One region of the Clostridium celatum genome, then DNA from elsewhere that is predicted to be linked to it. Evidence: a T-box and tRNA genes for the amino acid it is inferred to sense, from the RefSeq annotation. Region 1 holds a T-box; the other holds one or more tRNA genes.
The links. A T-box is a leader RNA that pairs with one kind of tRNA and senses whether it is charged. The one in region 1 lies ahead of metG (methionine--tRNA ligase), so its partner is inferred to be a tRNA-Met.

Region 1 (9,559 bases):
GAAGTTGGTTTAATTAATGATGCTTTCACAGGAATTGGTGTACAAGCAGATGCTTTTGGAGTATTTCTTCAAACAATTCCATATAGATTTTATAACATATTAATATTAGCATTTATAGTTATAACAGCAGTTTTATTAAAAGAATTTGGACCAATGAGAAAAGCCGAGATGGCAGCTAGAAATGGACAAAAAATTGGAGCTGAAGTTGCAGTAGATAATCTTCAAGGAGAAGATGAAATGCAACCTAAAGAAGGGGTGCAATTAAGCATATGGAATGCAATAATTCCAATAGGAGTTCTAATAGTAGCGGCAATCGCAGCATTTTACTATAGTGGATATACAGCAATAATGGGTGGAGAAGATGTTGAACTTATTAATTTAATGACTAATTCACCAGCATCCTTTGAAGCTATAAAGCAGGCATTTAGCGCATCAGATGCATCAGTGGCATTATTCCAATCAGCATTACTTGCCAGTATAGTTGCTATAATAATGGCAGTTTGTAAAAAGATATTTACAATTGGTGAGGCTATTGAAGTTTGGGTTGATGGTATGAAGGGATTATTAATTACAGGAGTAATTCTTATATTAGCTTGGTCATTAAGTTCAGTTATAAAAGAATTAGGTACAGCTAAATACTTAGTAACTTTATTATCAGGATCAATTCCATATTTTTTACTACCAAGTTTAATATTTATATTAGGTGCAGTAATATCATTTGCAACAGGAACTGCATATGGAACAATGGGGATTTTAATGCCACTTGCAGTGCCATTAGCATATTCAATAAATCCAGAAATGTCATTTGTAATTGTTAGTACAAGTGCGGTATTAACTGGAGCAATATTTGGAGATCACTGCTCGCCAATATCAGATACAACAATACTTTCATCAATGGGTGCAGGATGCAACCATATTGAGCATGTTAAAACTCAAATTTGGTATTCTTTATTTGTAGCAGTAATTACAATATTATTTGGATATATTCCAGCTGGATTTGGATTACCAATATATATAGTATTACCAGTAGCAATATTAGCAGTTTTTGTAGGGGTGCAAATATTCGGTAAAAAGGTTGAGGAAGCTACGCCTGTAGAAGATAATGTACTTAATGTAAATTAAAATTAAGTATTCGTTAAAAGGTTGAATAACGCTGAAGCAATAAGAAAAATAAATAAAAAGGGCTATAAAAAAAGGTTGTGCAAAAGCACAACCTTTTTCAGTTAGAAATACTAATTAGTTTTTTATTAATTACTAATTATTTATGTGGTGGGGGTGTTATAAGTTTATTTACTAATATTGAAATGACTATTCCAAATAAAGTTTCTATAATTCTATTTGTAGCATAAAATAAAGGATCACTATAAGCATGAGCTGTAGTTACTCCTAAAAATGCTATACAAGTAATATTTATTGCACCAGGTCTTTTGAAAATATTACATAAATAAATCATAAGTATTACACCTAATGCAATGATAATGTAAATTATTGGTTTTGCTATTAATTCATTAGAAATATGACCTTCTAATGATCTAAATATAAATAGAAAAATTAAACCGAATGCAGCACCTAAAATTGTTCCAGCTCCACGATTTATTCCCATATGAATAGAATTATAAACTGTATCTTGTAAACAAATTACAGCAGTCATACATGAAAAAAACGGTTCTTCTGGTAAAAGCAATAAACATAAAAATACTGCTATTCCTGATTTTATAGTTCTAAGTCCTATTTTGGGAAGTTTAAAAGAATTCACGATATCACTCCTATTCTTTACGTATTATAACAAAATTCGATACAAATTTTAACTATAAAGCGAAATAATAATATTAATAAAGTATTTGACAGTTTTTACATTTTAGAATATTATAAAATTGATAAATACATAGAAGAGAAGAGTAGTTTAGGAATATAACTAAAAGAGAGCTAGGTATGGTGAAAACTAGCGTTATGGAACTTTACGAAGATGGTCTTGGAGTTGATTATCTGAGCTTTAAAAGTTAGGATAATACGGGAGCAACCGTTATATTGCAGGGTGATGATAGTCACCTACAGAGATATTTATTGTGAAATAAATATAAAAATAGAGTGGTAACGCGTATATAACGCCTCTATATGGGTATAAAAGCCTATATAGAGGCTTTTTTCAGTTAAGAGTTAAAGTTTTTGAGTTAGTATTTAAGTTTCAACTCAAAATCATTAATTCTTAGTGGTTAATTGTTAACTAAAAAAGAGGAGGAAGAAAAATGACAAAAAAACCATATTATATAACTACACCAATTTATTATCCATCTACTAAATTACACATTGGTAATACTTATACAACAGTAGCTGCTGATGCTTTAGCTAGATTTAAGAGATTAAATGGATATGATGTAATGTTTTTAACAGGAACAGATGAACATGGGCAAAAGATTCAAAGAATAGCTGAAGAAAAAGGAATAACGCCAAAAGAGCATGTTGATGAAATAGTTGCTGGAATAAAAGATTTATGGAGCATGATGGATATAAGCTATGATAAGTTTATAAGAACTACTGATGATTATCATAAAAAGACTGTTCAAAAAATATTTAAGCAATTATACGATCAAGGAGATATATATAAATCTTCATATGAAGGATTATACTGTACTCCATGTGAATCTTTCTGGACTGAAACTCAATTAGTAAATGGAAATTGCCCAGATTGTGGTAGACCAGTTGAAAAATCAAAGGAAGAAGCATACTTCTTCAGAATGAGTAAATATGCTGATAGATTAATGAAATATATTGATGAACATCCAGAATTCATTCAACCAGAATCAAGAAAGAATGAAATGGTTAATAACTTCTTAAAACCAGGATTACAAGATTTATGTGTATCAAGAACAAGTTTTAACTGGGGAGTTCCTGTAACATTTGATGAAGGACATGTAGTTTATGTTTGGATAGATGCATTATCAAACTATATATCTGCTTTAGGATATGGTAGTGATAATGATGAATTATACAAAAAATATTGGCCTGCAGATGTTCACTTAATAGGTAAAGATATTTTAAGATTCCATACTATTTATTGGCCAATTATGCTAATGGCTTTAGGAGAAGAATTACCAAAGCAAGTATTTGGTCATGGATGGTTACTTGTTGATGGCGGAAAGATGTCTAAATCAAAAGGAAATGTTGTTGATCCAGTAGTTTTAGTTGATAAATTTGGTGTTGACGCAGTTAGATATTATTTATTAAGAGAAATTCCATTTGGAGCAGATGGATTATTCAATAATGAAATATTTATAAAGAAAATTAATTCAGATCTTTGTAATGACCTTGGTAACTTATTATCAAGAACAGTTGCAATGATAGAAAAATATTTTGATGGTATAATCCCAGCACCAACAGCTAAAGAAGATATAGATAATGAATTAATATCTTTAGCATTAGAAACTCCAGTTAAGGTAACTAAGGCAATAGATAATTTAAGAATTCCAGAAGCATTAGAAGATATATTTGCACTTATAGGAAGAGCTAATAAGTATATAGATGAAACAACTCCGTGGATATTAGCTAAGGATGAAGAAAAGAAAGAGAGACTAGGTACAGTTTTATATAACTTAGCTGAAAGCTTAAGATTTGCATCTGTATTATTATCAGCATTCTTACCAAGCACAAGTGAAAAGATTAATGCTCAATTAAATATAACGGTAAACACTTGGGATTCATTATCTGGATTTGATGGAACAACTCCAGGAACAGCAGTTAAGAAAGGTGAAGCTTTATTCCCAAGAATAGATGTAGCTAAGACTTTAGAAGAGTTAGAAGCTATGAGATTAGCTCAATTAGAAGCTAATAAACCAAAAGAAGAATATAAAATGCAACCAATTAAAGAAGAGATAACTATTGAAGATTTTGAAAAAATAGATTTAAGAGTAGTTAAAGTATTAGAGTGTGAACCAATTAAAAAAGCTAAGAAATTATTAAAGTTAAAAGTTGATTTAAATGGAGAAGAAAGACAGGTTATATCAGGAATAGCAATGCACTATAAACCAGAAGAATTAGTTGGTAAGTATGTTGTTTTAGTTGCTAACTTAAAGCCTGTTACATTAAGAGGAGAATTATCACAAGGAATGATAATAGCAGCTGCTACTGATGATGATAGCACTTTAAATTTAGTTAATCCAGGTGAATTACCAACAGGAAGCATAGTAAGATAAGTAAAGCCAAAATATTAATTTGTTTAGCTAAACTTATACCTAGGAATGTAAACAAGTAGGTGTTTACTTAAAAAGATATAAGAGTTAAAAGTGAAGAGTTAAGAGTTAGGGATAAAACTCCTTGTGGGAGTTCTAAAAATTTAATTTTAGAGAGTAAGCGTAAGTTGACTTTCTTCCTAAACTCTTAACTCTTAGTTATTAACTCTTAAGTAGTAGAAGGGGGTTATTTAAAATGAATGTTATTATAGGAAATGCATGGCCATATGCTAATGGACCATTACATTTAGGAAGAATTGCTGTTTTATTACCAGGGGATATTATAGCAAGATATCATAGAATGATGGGGGATGATGTAGTTTTTCTTTCTGGAACTGACTGTCATGGTACGCCAGTTACTATGAAAGCAAAGGAAGAGGGAATTACACCAGCAGAAGTAGTTGAAAAATATCATGAGGAATTTAAAAAATGTTTTGATTCTTTAGAGTTTTCTTTTGATATTTTTGCAAAAACTCAGTCAGAATTTCATCATAAGAAAGTAAAAGAATTTATATTAGACCTATATAATAAAGGGTATATATATGAAAAAAATGTAGAGCAAACTTTTTGTAATGAGTGTAATGAATATTTATCTGATCGATATATTGTTGGAAAGTGTCCGAAGTGTCATGAAGAAGCAACTGGTGATGGATGTGAGAATTGCCATGAAGAATTTGAAGTTAATGAACTAATAGATATTAAATGTAAAAATTGCGGCTCAATACCTGTTTTTAAAGAAACTAAACATTTATTTTTTACATTATCTAAATTTGAAAATGATGTTAAAAGAATTTTTATAAGAGAACAAGGATGGAGAGAGAATGCTCAAAAAATCCTTAAAAGATATTTAGATGAAGGTCTGAGAGATAGAGCTGTAACTAGGGATTTCAATTGGGGAGTAGATGTTCCTTTAGATGGATATGAAGATAAAAAGATATTTGTGTGGATTGAAGCTGTTATGGGATATCTTACAGCTAGTATGAAGTGTTTAGAGGAAAGAGGAGAGGACTATAGGGAATATTGGCAAGGAGAGGATTCAAGGATTTATTTTATTCATGGAAAAGATAATATACCATTCCATACAGTAATATTCCCTGCAATTTTAGCTGGGCTTGGAATAAAAAATCCTAACTTAAGAATAATATCAAGTGAGCATTTAAAATTAGAAGGTAAACCATTTTCATCAGTAAAGAATTGGGCTTTATGGGCAGAATATATTTGTAAGAATTACAATGTAGATAGCTTTAGATATTATTTATCATTAAATTCGCCAGAGGATAAAGATACTGATTTTACTTGGAGAGATTATATTAACGTTCATAATAATGATTTAGCTGGGGAATTTTCTTCTTTTGTGAATAAGGTTATAGTATTTGCAAGAAAGAATTATGCTAATAGAATACCTAATGGAAAAATGGATGATAAATTTAAAAATGAAATTTTAAATTTATATTTTGATTTAGGAGATAATATAGAAGAAGGGCGTTTTAAAGATAGTTTAAGTGCTATTATGGATTTATGCAAAAAAGGAAATAAATATTTTGATAATAATAAAGTGTGGGATTTACTAAGCAAAGATCCAAGTAAATGTAAAGATGTAATATATAATTGTATACAAATAATAATTAATTTGGCAAATTTATTATATCCATTTATGCCTAATAGCTGTGAAAAAATAAAAATATCTTTAGGATTAGAAAAAGGAATTTGGAGTTTTACTGAGAAAAAAGAAGGATTAGTAAAAGAATGCCCTCTATTATTTGAAAAGATCGATAAGAAAAAAGTAAATGATGAAGTTGAAAGACTAAAACAAAAGAAAATATAAGCGTTTTTAAACAAAAAAAACCTAGAGTTATTTCATTTGGGGGACGAATAACTCTAGGACCAGTTTTAAAAGGAAACTCCTTCTCTTCACGTAGAATGGGTATATTCAACTTATTAAATCAGAGATTTAGAGTTTCAATTAAAAGATGGTTTTAGGGGTAAATAATAATGCTTTAACTACTTTACAAATATTATATTATAACTTTTTTGTGTCATTTAGGTGTCAAAAATCTGAAGAAAGTATGAATCATTATTAAATGTTTAAAAAATCAATAATAAGTATAAAAAACTCAGTATTGACTGAGTTTTTTTAGTTTAATTTGGTATAATAAACAATAAGATTAATTTATAGAAATGGAGAAATAAATATGGAATTTAAATATGAAATCTTTGATACACATGCACATTATGATGATGAAGCCTTTAGTGAAGATAGAGAAGAAGTATTAGCTCAAATAAGAGAAGAAGGGGTAGTAGGTATTTTAAACTGTGCTTGTTCAAAAGCAAGCTTAGAAACTACAAATAAGTTAACTATAGATTATGACTTTATTTATGGAGCCCTTGGAATTCATCCAAGTGATGCTAATGATTATGATGAAAGTGTAAAAAATAGAATAAGTGAATTAGTTAAAGAAAATAAAAAGATTTTAGCTATAGGAGAAATAGGGTTAGATTATTATTGGGATGAAAACCCAGAAAGAGAAATTCAAAAACATGTTTTTAGAGAACAAATGAAGCTAGCAGAAGAATTAAGTCTTCCTGTAGTTATTCATGATAGGGATGCTCATGCAGATACACTAGAAATTATGAAAGAATTTCCGAATGTAAAAGGTATAGTACATTGTTTTTCAGGGAGTCTGGAATTTGCAAGAGAATGTGTTAAATTAGGTTATTATATAGGAATTACAGGTGTTGTTACGTTCAAAAATGCAAGAAAAATATGTGAAGTAATTGAAGGAATTCCTTTAGAAAAACTTTTAGTTGAAACTGACTGTCCATATATGGCTCCTTCACCAAATAGAGGAAAAAGGAATAAATCAGACTATATTAGATATATAATAGAAAAAATAGCTGAAATAAAGAAAATTAGTTCAAAAGAAGTAAATATAGCCGTAAATGAGAATTTCTTTAGGTTGATACATAAAGAAAAATAAAGTAAAATAATTAGTATAAATTGTAAATATTTTCTAACAATTTCTAAAAATTTTAGTTACCATCATCTACTAGGTCTAAAACTGTAAAAACCGCTATTATTCATTTTTATTTATTATTTTTTATTATGCATTTGATGCATTTAACTTAGCAGTTTTATTATTGCAAGAGTGGGTAATTTGACAAAAATAAGAATTATTTATATAATTCAATGGTTGCTCTTGCCAGAGGAGGTTAAAGGTAGATGGTAGAAAAATGGAAAAAATATTTACTGAACAATTTTTCTAATAGTCCTAAGGCAAAAATGATGGTAGGCGTAGTTACTATGTTAACGGTAGTAGTAATAATTGCACTTACATGCGGAAGAAAAAACATAATTATAAGTATAGACGGAAATGAAGAAACACATAAAACATATAAAGGGACTGTTAAAGAAGTACTTCTAGATAAGGATATAGAGTTATCCCTTAAAGATAAAGTACAACCAGCCTTAGATAATAAGATATCATCAAATGATACTATTACAATTAAAAGAGCTGTAGAAGTTGAACTAGTAGTTGCTGATGAAGTAATAATCATAGAAACTGCTGAAGATACCATTAAGGATATGATTAGTGCAGAGAAAGAAGAACTTAAAGAAAAGGGAATTGAATTTGTAGAAGGAGTAGATGAAATAACTCCATCTTTAGACACAAAAATTGAGGAAGGTCTTCAAATTCAATTTGTTGATGTTGAAATTTTAAATGAAGTTGCTATTGAAGCAATTGATTTTGAAACTATAACACAAGAAGATAATAATTTAGATATTAATACCGAAGAAGTGAGACAAGCTGGAGTAGCTGGTGAAAAAGAAATTACCTATAAGATTATTAAAAAAGATGGCAAAGAAGTAGCGAGAAATATAATCAAATCAAAGGTCGTAAAAGAACCTGTTAATGAGATTATAGCAGAAGGGACAAGAAGAGTTTTTGCAAGTAGAGATGGAAATATTGAATATAAGCATTTAATATATTGTGAATCTACTGCATATATTGGAGGAGGTCTTACCGCTACAGGAACTGTTCCTGTATATAATCCGGAAGGAATAAGCACTATTGCTGTTGACCCAAGAGTTATACCGTTAGGGTCGTTAGTATACGTAGAGAATTATGGTAAAGCAGTAGCAGCTGATACTGGTGGGGCTATAGTAGGTAATATCATTGATGTATATTTGAATTCTCATGAAGAGGCATCTACATGGGGAAGAAAGTATGACGTTGGAGTTTATATTCTAGCATATCCAGGAGAATGGTAAATTACTAAAAGAGGTTGGCAATTATGCCAACCTCTTTTACTTAACCTATAAGTATTAATGTTAAAAAATTTAATTTATTTAGTAATTAATAACTATAAACTATTAGCTTATAACTAATTAAAGGTTTGACATAATACAAATATAAGGATAAATTAATAATAGACTCTATAGGAAAGGAAGAGAAGCCATGATAAAAGAGGTTATAGTAGTTGAAGGAAAAGATGATGTAGCTGCCGTTAAAAAGGCTGTTAAAGCAGAAATGATAGCTGTTGGTGGTTTTGGAATAAATGCTAAAGTAATTGCTAGAATTAAGGAAGCCCAAAAAAGGAAGGGTGTAATAGTATTAACTGATCCAGACTTTGCAGGAGAGAAGATTAGAAAAATAATAGCAAAAAGAGTACCAGGAATAAAGCATGCTTATATTGCACAAGAGGACGGAATTAAAGATGATGATATAGGTGTTGAAAATGCTACTCCAGAAGTTATTATAGAAGCTTTAAAAAGGGCAAAAGTAACTGTTGAAGAAGTAGAACCTATTTTTGATGCACAAGATATGTTCTTCTTTAGATTAAGTGGAGATAAAAATGCGAAGGCTAGAAGAATTAAGTTAGGAAATAAGCTTGGAATTGGATATGGAAATGCCAATCAAATGTTATCTAGACTTAATAATTATGGAATAACAAAAGAAGAATTTATAGAAGCTATTAAATATGTAGACAAAGAACTAGAGGAGAATAAATAAATGGATATTAAAGATGTAAAAACTGCTGAACTGGTTAAAAAGTATAACTTTAAATTTTCAAAAAGTTTAGGACAAAACTTTTTAGTTGATGATTCAGTTCCTAGAGATATTGTTTTAGGTGCAGAAGTTAACGAAGAAGATTTAGTTATAGAAATAGGACCAGGAGTTGGAACATTAACAGTTCAATTATTAAAGAAAGCAAAAAAGGTTGTTGCTATTGAACTTGATAATGATTTAATTCCAATATTAACACAAGAGTTAGGTGAAAATCCTAATTTTACACTTATACATAATGATGCCTTAAAAGTTGATTTTAATGAA
Region 2 (9,559 bases), on a different contig from region 1:
CTTATAATTTAACTTTTTAGTATCCTAAATCTTCATTTATAAAAATTACATAAATTCTATTTGGTACAGGTCTTTTTATAACTGTATATTCTCTACAAATTCTATCTTCACTTTTGCAATCTATACACTTTCCAAGCTTTACACATGGAGTTTTTTTGTTTAATCTCATAGCATTAGCTGGAGCAACACAGTTTTTAACTCTTGAAATAGCCTCATTAATATCTTTAACAATTTTATTTACACCAGCAATTACTATTACCTTATCTGGTCCATACAGCATTGCAGCCACTCTATTACCATTTCCATCTACATTATATAATTCTCCATCTTCTGTTATAGCATTACTGCTTGTAAAATATGCATCACAAAAGAAGCTCTCTCTAAATATGTTTTTTATTTCCTCTTTACTTAAACCAACCTTATATCTGTCTAAAAAATCATATCTTTCACTTCTTAAATGATCTATAATGCCATACTCAAATAACGTCATAGATCCACCACAACTTATCTTGCTACCTTCTTTAACTAATTCATCTATTTTGTCAATAAGCTCTTCCCTTGTATTAACTAAGAAACCTTCCATATTATTTTTTCTTAAAGCTTCAATTGTTCTATTAATTTTAAGTTCATTTACTAATCTTTTATTTTTATCCATTTTTACTCCTTAAAATCTTATTTTTCCATAATTGTATCATAAATATATAATACATTTCTAATCTTTATTTAATTATGATATTATTAGACTATACACTATATTGTACCAACTCTTTAACAAATGTCATAACGAAAGGATTTTTATTATGAATTGGATTGAAAAAATAAAAGAATATATACCTTATAATGAACAAGAACATAGTGACAAAGCTTTAATAGTTAATTGTATTGACAAATATGACAACATTTTATCTCGTGAAAATACACTTGCTCATATAACTAGCTCCGGCTATATAGTAAATAAAAATAGAACAAAAGTTTTAATGATTTATCATAATATTTATCAAAGTTGGGCTTGGACAGGTGGTCATGCTGATGGTGATTGTGATTTACTTCATGTAGCTATTAAAGAGGCAAAAGAAGAAACTGGTTTAAAAAATGTAACTCCTGTATTAGATGATATCTTTGGTTTAGATGTTCTTACTGTTAATGGTCATATAAAAAGAGGACAATATGTTTCATCACATTTACATTTATCTATTGCTTATCTTTTAGAAGCTGATGAGGATGATTTGCTTATTGTAAATGAAGAAGAAACTAGCGGGGTTAAATGGTTACCAATTAATGAACTTCACATTCATTGCAATGAACCTTACATAGTTAAATCTGTATATGACAAATTTAATAAAAAAATTAAAGAGCTGAATTTATAAAACTCAGCTCTTTATCTTTATTAATTTTCTGCTAATTTCTTATATTTTTCATATCTTTCTTTAGCATCTTGTTCAGTCTTAGCAAATAATTCTTCTGCAAGTTCTGGGAATACTTTAGCTAATGCTGCATATCTAACTTCACCCATTAAGAAATCTTTAAAGTTTGCCTTTGGTTCTTTTGAATCTAAAGTAAATGGATTCTTTTCACCCTTAAGAGTAGGATTATATCTATAAAGTGTCCAGTATCCACACTCTACAGCTTTCTTTTGTTCGTCAGGAGTATTACTCATACCATTTTTAATACCATGACTAATACATGGTGCATATCCAATTATCAATGATGGTCCATCATAAGCCTCCGCTTCAGCAATTGCTTTTATAGTTTGATTCTTATCTGCTCCTAAAGATACTTGTGCTACATAGACATAACCATAGCTCATAGCCATCATTCCTAAATCTTTTTTCTTAGTTCTCTTTCCTGAAGCTGCAAATTTAGCAATAGCTGCTGTTGGAGTAGATTTTGAACTTTGCCCTCCAGTATTTGAATATATTTCTGTATCAAATACAAATACATTTACATCTTCATTACTTGCTAGTACATGATCAAGTCCACCATATCCAATATCATATGCCCAACCATCTCCACCAAATATCCATTGTGATCTCTTAATAAAGAATTCTTTATCTTTTAATATTTCTTTTGCTATTTCATCACTACATCCTTGTAATGCAGCTTCTAATTTTTCTGCTCTTTCTCTTGATCCTTCTCCAATATCTTTATTACTTAACCATTCTTCCATTGCTTCTTTTGCAGTACTACATAAATTTTCATCTAATGCCTTTTTTATATTTGAAGCAATTCTTTCTCTTATTGTTTTAACACCTAAGAACATTCCAAGTCCATATTCTGCATTATCTTCAAATAATGAATTTGCCCATGCAGGTCCATAACCTTGTTGATTTTTTGTATATGCTGTTGCAGCTCCTGATGATGCCCAAATTGAAGAACAACCTGTTGCATTCGCAATCATCATTCTATCACCAAATAACTGAGTAATTAGTTTTGCATATGGAGTTTCTCCACAACCTGCACATGCCCCTGAGAACTCTAAAAGTGGTTGCTCAAATTGACTACCTTTAACAGTCTTTTTATTCATAGGATTCTTCTTATTCTTAATATCTTCTACAGCAAAATTCCAAGCTTCTATTTGATCATGTTGTGAGTCAAATGGCTTCATTATTAATGCTTTTCCTGGTGCTGGACAAACTTCTGCACAATTTGAACATCCTGTACAATCAAGTGGAGTTACCCCAATTGTATAAAAATAAGGTGTTTCACTCTTAACACCATTGGCTTTTAATTTCTTAAAGCTTTCTGGTGCATTTTTTAACTCTTCTTCAGTTGATAAGAAAGGTCTTATACATGCATGAGGACATACATATGAACATTGATTACATTGGATACAATTTTCTGGTATCCATTCAGGTACATTAACAGCTATACCTCTCTTTTCATATGCTGTAGTTCCATGCATAAATGTACCATCTTCAAGATTATTATTTACAAATGTTGAAACTGGTAAGTTATTACCTTCTAATCTATTGATTGGTATACATACTTCTTCAACAAACTTTGGTACTTGCATTTTTTCATCTAATTTATCATCTTCAGCATTTTTCCATTCATTAGGTATATTAACTTTTACTAAAGATTCTAAACCTTTATCTATAGCTGCAAAATTCATGTTTACAACTTTTTCACCTTTTTTTCCATAAGATGTTACAACTGCATCTTTTAAATATTTAACAGCTTCATCAACTGGAATTATATTTGCTACCTTAAAGAACGCAGCTTGCATTATCATATTTATTCTTCCGCCAAGTCCTATCTCTTGAGCTATCTTAACTGCATTTATTGTATAAAAATTTATATTATTTTCAGCAATATATTTTTTCATTTTAGCTGGTAATCTATCATTTAATTCTTCTTCATTCCAAATAGTATTTAATACAAATACTCCATTTTTTCTTAATCCTTCAAGTACATTATATGAATATACATAAGATTGATTATGACAAGCAACAAAATCTGCTTTATCAATTTCATAATGTGATTTTATTGGATTTTTACCAAATCTTAAATGAGATACAGTTATTCCTCCTGATTTTTTAGAATCATATGCAAAATATCCTTGAGCATACATATTAGTATGATCACCAATTATTTTTATTGCATTCTTATTTGCACCAACTGTACCATCGGAACCTAAACCCCAGAACTTACATGCAGTTGTTCCTTCTACTGCTACATCTATTTCTTTATTTGGTTCTAATGATAAATTAGTTACATCATCAATTATTCCAATAGTAAATCTATTCTTTGGCTTATCCTTTGCTAGATTTTCATAAACAGCAACTATATCTGATGGATATGGATCTTTAGAACCTAATCCAAATCTTCCTCCAACTACTTTTGGTGGATTCTCCATTTCATTTACTGCTCTTAATACATCTAAGTATAAAGGTTCTCCAATTGAGCCAGGTTCTTTTGTTTTATCTAAAACAGCTATTTTTTTAACTGATTTTGGTATAGTATTTAATAATCTTTCTATACTAAATGGTCTATAAAGTCTAACCTTTATAAGTCCTACCTTTTCACCTTTACTCATTAAATAATCTATTGTTTCTTCGATTACTTCACTTACTGCACCCATAGAAATTATAATTCTATCAGCATTATTATCACCATAATAATCAAAGCAATGATATTCTCTACCTGTTAACTCAGTGATTTTGCTCATATATTCTTCTACTATTGCTGGAATATCATCATAATATTTATTTAGAGATTCACATAATTGGAAGTATACATCTGGATTTTGAGCTGTACCTCTAGTAACAGGATGACTTGGATTTAATGCATTCTTTCTAAAATTTTCAACTGCATCATAATCTAAAAGTTTAGCTAACTCATCATATTCTAATACCTCTATCTTTTGTATTTCATGAGAAACCCTAAATCCATCAAAAAAGTTTACAAATGGCATTCTTGCTTTAATTGCTGTTAAATGTGCTACTGGTGATAAATCCATTACTTCTTGAACAGAACCTTCTGCTAGCATTGCACATCCTGTAGCCCTTGCTGCCATAACGTCTTGATGATCTCCAAAAATACTTAATGATGAAGTTGCTAATGCTCTAGCTGCAACATGAATAACTGCTGGTAACCTTTCCCCAACCATCTTATACATATTGGGAATCATAAGTAATAATCCTTGTGATGCTGTATACGTAGTTCCTAATGCACCACTTTGAAGAATTCCATGTAATGCACCTGCTGCTCCTGCCTCCGATTGCATTTCCACTACTTTTACTGTTTGATTAAATATATTCTTTTTGCCTTGAGCTACCCATTCATCTATATGTTCTGCCATAGGAGATGATGGAGTGATAGGATAGATTGAACTTACTTCTGTATATGCATATGAAATATATGCAGCTGCAGTATTTCCATCCATGGTTTTCATTTTTCTCATAGCTTTACCTCTCTTTCTTTAACATTCTAGATTTCATATATTTATAAGCTATTATCAATATTTTTACTCCTTAATAGTATTTAAAAAAATAAATATAAATATGTATTTATATAATGTATTAATATTTTTTTCCTTTTTTTGTAATTTATATATTGACTCTATATTTTTATAGTAGTATACTAATACTATAGTTAATAATTTAAATCTTTAATATCGCGGGGTGGAGCAGTCGGTAGCTCGTTGGGCTCATAACCCAAAGGTCATAGGTTCAAATCCTTTCCCCGCAACCAAAAAAGGATGTCATTTGACATCCTTTTTATTTAAATATAAAATTTTAAACCTTACCCTAAATCAATTTTAAGTCCTACAACTTACTTTTCTAGTATTTCCTTTAATAAATGAAAGCAATCTGTAAAAATTCCATCAACATTTGCTTCAATCAAATTTCTCATATAAATTGGGCTATTTACAGTATATACATTTACTTTTAAATTTTTCTTATGAGCCTCTTCAATAAGTTCTTTAGATACTAAGCTTATACTTGGATTTATTGCATCCACATCTAAGCTATTTGCATAATTTATAATATTATCAATTTGCTTTTCATATAATATTGCTGTTTTAATGCTCTTATCTATATTTTTACATCTTTTTACAGTTTTATGATTAAAGCTAGATAATAACACTCTATCTTTCATATTATGTTTATATATTAACTTAATTACATCATTTTCTATTCCTTCGTATTCAAAAATATCTGTTTTTAATTCTATATTTAAAAAAACATTATTATCTCTAAATAACTGTAATACTTCCTCTAAAGTTGGAATTAAGCAACTATCATTATTTCTAAAAAGTATCTTTCTACATCTAAATTTCTTTAATTCATTTAATGTAAAATCTTTTACTAATCCTTTTCCAATTAATGTTCTTTCAATATCTTCATCATGAATTACTACTATTTTATTATCCTTTGTTTTATGAACATCTAATTCAATTCCATTAGCACCTAATCTAATAGCTTCTTTAAATGATAATAGCGTATTTTCCGGATAATCAGAGCTTGCTCCTCTATGGGCAAATTTTATCATTTTTCTCTCTCCTACTTCAACATATTTTGTTGTTTCACTTTAAACTTTTACTATAATCAAATTAACCTTCGTTGAAGCTTCCTTACACATAATATTATATCTTATTTTCATTTATTTTATTTCAATAAAAAGATACTTTAAATTTTATAGTTTATCTAATTACACTAACTTGCAGAAATTCTATTACATCTAATGCTTTTTCATGTAGTGAGTCATCAAAACTTGCACAAAGCTTTCCATTAACTACAATTTCAGCATTTATATATTGAGATTGTAATGTAACAACATTGCTTATAACACACATATTTGTTACAACTCCTACTATTTCTATATAATCAATATCTTTTCCTATCTTTTCACTTAGTTCTATCACTTGCTTTGGTGACATGCCAAAGGCAAACTTATTTATATGAATCGTATTCTCTTCATTTTCAAACTTTTTAAGCTTTCCATATAACTCATGTCCATAAGTTCCTTCTATACAATGAGCTACAGGTAAGTTTTTACCTTCTCTTGTGTTTAAATATTGTTCATTATGTGTATCATAAGTAAATAAAACATTATCTTTATTTTCTAAGTATTCTTTAACTTTATTATATATGCCCTCTTCTAAACTTTCAGCTCTTTTAAATCCTAATACTCCATTAACAAAGTCATTTTGATAATCTACAACTACTAATAGTTTATTCATAAAACCATCCTCCATTTTTATAATATATATATTATATTACCACATTTTCACCATTAACGTTACTGATGTATATACATCTAATGTTGTTTTATTAGAATCTTTATACACCATATATTATTAACATTTTGTACTATTTTACTATTTTACCTTTTATAAATTATGAATTTTATATATAATAGTGAAGTGGTAAATTATATAATTATATATTTGGAGGTATTTAAATGGAATTTTTAGAAATTATAAAAGCCATAATACTTGGTATTGTGGAAGGTATTACAGAATGGCTTCCTATTAGTAGTACTGGACATATGATATTAGTGGATGAATTCTTAAAACTTAATGTTTCACCACAATTTATGGAAATGTTCTTAGTTGTTATACAGCTTGGTGCCATTTTTGCAGTTATTGTTCTATACTGGAAGAAGATATTTCCATTTACTTTTGATAATGGAGTTAAAATAGAAAAAGATACTATTTCAATGTGGTTTAAAATAATTGTTGCTTGTATTCCTGCAGCAGTTGTTGGACTTTTATTTGATGATGTACTTAATGAACTATTTTATAATCCTATAACAGTTGCAATAATGCTAATTTTATTTGGTATTTTATTTATTGTTATAGAAAATTACAATAAGAACAAAAGACCAACAGTTACTACTTTATCAGAAATAACATATCAAGTTGCAATAATGATAGGTATTTTCCAACTTATAGCTGCAGTATTCCCTGGTACTTCTCGTTCAGGTGCAACTATTGTTGGAGCTTTATTAATCGGTGTTTCAAGAACTGTAGCAGCAGAATTCACATTCTTCCTTGCTATCCCTGTTATGTTTGGTGCTAGTGCCTTAAAACTTCTTAAATTTGGTTTTAGTTTTACAGGAAATGAAATGGTATTATTATTAACAGGTATGATTGTTGCATTTATAGTATCTATTATGGCAATTAAATTCTTAATGTCTTATATTAAGACAAACGACTTTAAAATTTTTGGTTGGTATAGAATTATACTTGGTATTATTGTTCTTGCATACTTCTATTTTATTAAATAGTAATTAGATAAATAATAAAAGGGAGCAGATACTTAAAAAGTATCTGCTCCTTTTATTTACTTTTAGTATAATTCATATATATCTGAAAATTCTATATCTATTTTTTGTACTAATGGTTTGTTATCAACATCTATTATCCTACTATTTCCTTCAGATTCCGCCACCTTAACATTTGGAAGTTTTACCACAAACTCACTTCCTTTTTCTGTATTATTTTCTAAATAAACCATACCTTCATGAAGTTCAATTAATGATTTTACTAAAGCTAAACCTATTCCACTTCCTTCATTTTTTCTATTAAAAGATTTATCTTCTTGAACAAATCTTTCAAATATATCATCTTTAAGCTCTTTTGCAACACCTACTCCATCATCTTTTATTCTTATAGTTAAATACTCTTCATCTGCATCCATTAAAACAAAAATATTTCCTCCATCGTCAGTAAATTTAATAGCATTTGAAAGTATATTTAAAATTACCCTCTCTATACTTTCAGGATCACACTTTATTTCTAACTCTTCAATATATGTATCAAATATTACATTTATATTCTTAGATTCTACATATGGTACTATTGACATAGTTATATCTTCTACTAAGCTAATTATTTCATAATTTACAAATGAAAGTGTCATATAACCAGAATCAATTTTAGTTATATCGACTAAATTATTAACTAATCTAAGTAACCTATAACAATTTTGCTTTATTGTTTTATCATATTTTTTATATGCTATGGATAATGCTTCATCACTATTTTCTTTATTAATTTCAAGTAACTGCATACAGGAATAAATTATATTTATAGGTGTTTTAATTTCGTGAGATAAATTAGCAAAAAATTGCCCTTTTGCTTTTTCTACTTCTTTTATTTCCTTATATTTTTTCTTTAAATTCTCAAGTTGTTCTCTATAACTATAATCCCTTGCAACAATTACTCTTTCTATAGTTTCCCCCTCACTATTATTTACACTAGTAATTATACTTTCCGTCTGAAATACTTTTCCTGTTTTACATTTCCACTTTTGTTCTAGTAGTATAGTGTTTGCCTCTAAATCATTATTTAATATATTCTCTTCATAAATTATTTTACTATAATTATGTCCTATAATATCTTCTTTTTCATAACCAAGCTTACTTAATACTATCTTATTTACATATAATACTTGTCCTTCTTTATCTGTAGTTAATATTAAATCTTTTACACTTTCAGAAATATTAGAAATTATTTTTTCATTATTGCTTACTTCATTATTTAATACTATACTCTCTTGAATTTTTCTTACGACCTCAATATATAATCCAACCAATAATATAAAATAAGCAGTAACAGTTATTAACTTATTATACTCGCTAACCTTATAGCTATATAATGAAAATATTTTAAGATAAAATATTCTCCTTATTGTAAAAACACTTATACTTGCTACAAAAATAGTATATATACATTCACTTTTCTTAATAGCTCTTTTAGCAAGTAATATTAATGATATAAAATAATATACTACTAATGCTACTTGAAATATCTCTCCTTCAATAGTATATATTTCCCTTAATTTTAGTTCAAAATATGTACCTAATAAATTTATTAAAATAGATAAAATAATGCAAAACTTCTTTTTATCAACTAAAAATTTAGCATATTTACTATTATTATGTATAGCTATCGTTAATAGCAATATTCTAAAAATAAATGGAAATGTTATTAATCCCTCACTAATAAAATTTATAAGAATATACTCAATAAATATACTTATATAAGAAATATTCAAAATAAAAAACTCATTATTTTTATACATATAATAATATAAAAAACAGCATGGTA

Region 2: it encodes a tRNA-Met, which carries the amino acid that the T-box ahead of metG (methionine--tRNA ligase) is inferred to sense. The anticodon was not compared.

Annotation. Positions count from the first base shown of each region.
Region 1 covers NZ_JAJKGM010000009.1:73,705-83,263, forward strand. The annotation lists gene LPC13_RS06140 (Na+/H+ antiporter NhaC family protein) at 1-1,122, shown strand, start outside; gene LPC13_RS06145 (FUSC family protein) at 1,259-1,756, opposite strand; T-box leader at 1,878-2,116, shown strand; gene metG (methionine--tRNA ligase) at 2,247-4,190, shown strand; gene metG (methionine--tRNA ligase) at 4,423-6,051, shown strand; gene LPC13_RS06160 (TatD family hydrolase) at 6,419-7,204, shown strand; gene LPC13_RS06165 (G5 domain-containing protein) at 7,447-8,496, shown strand; gene rnmV (ribonuclease M5) at 8,684-9,238, shown strand; gene rsmA (16S rRNA (adenine(1518)-N(6)/adenine(1519)-N(6))-dimethyltransferase RsmA) at 9,239-9,559, shown strand, end outside.
Region 2 covers NZ_JAJKGM010000014.1:20,189-29,747, forward strand. The annotation lists gene LPC13_RS07825 (lactate utilization protein) at 17-655, opposite strand; gene LPC13_RS07830 (NUDIX hydrolase) at 801-1,367, shown strand; gene nifJ (pyruvate:ferredoxin (flavodoxin) oxidoreductase) at 1,388-4,903, opposite strand; tRNA gene LPC13_RS07840 (tRNA-Met) at 5,118-5,193, shown strand; gene LPC13_RS07845 (glycerophosphodiester phosphodiesterase) at 5,275-5,994, opposite strand; gene LPC13_RS07850 (cysteine hydrolase family protein) at 6,146-6,685, opposite strand; gene LPC13_RS07855 (undecaprenyl-diphosphate phosphatase) at 6,907-7,734, shown strand; gene LPC13_RS07860 (PAS domain-containing sensor histidine kinase) at 7,797-9,559, opposite strand, start outside.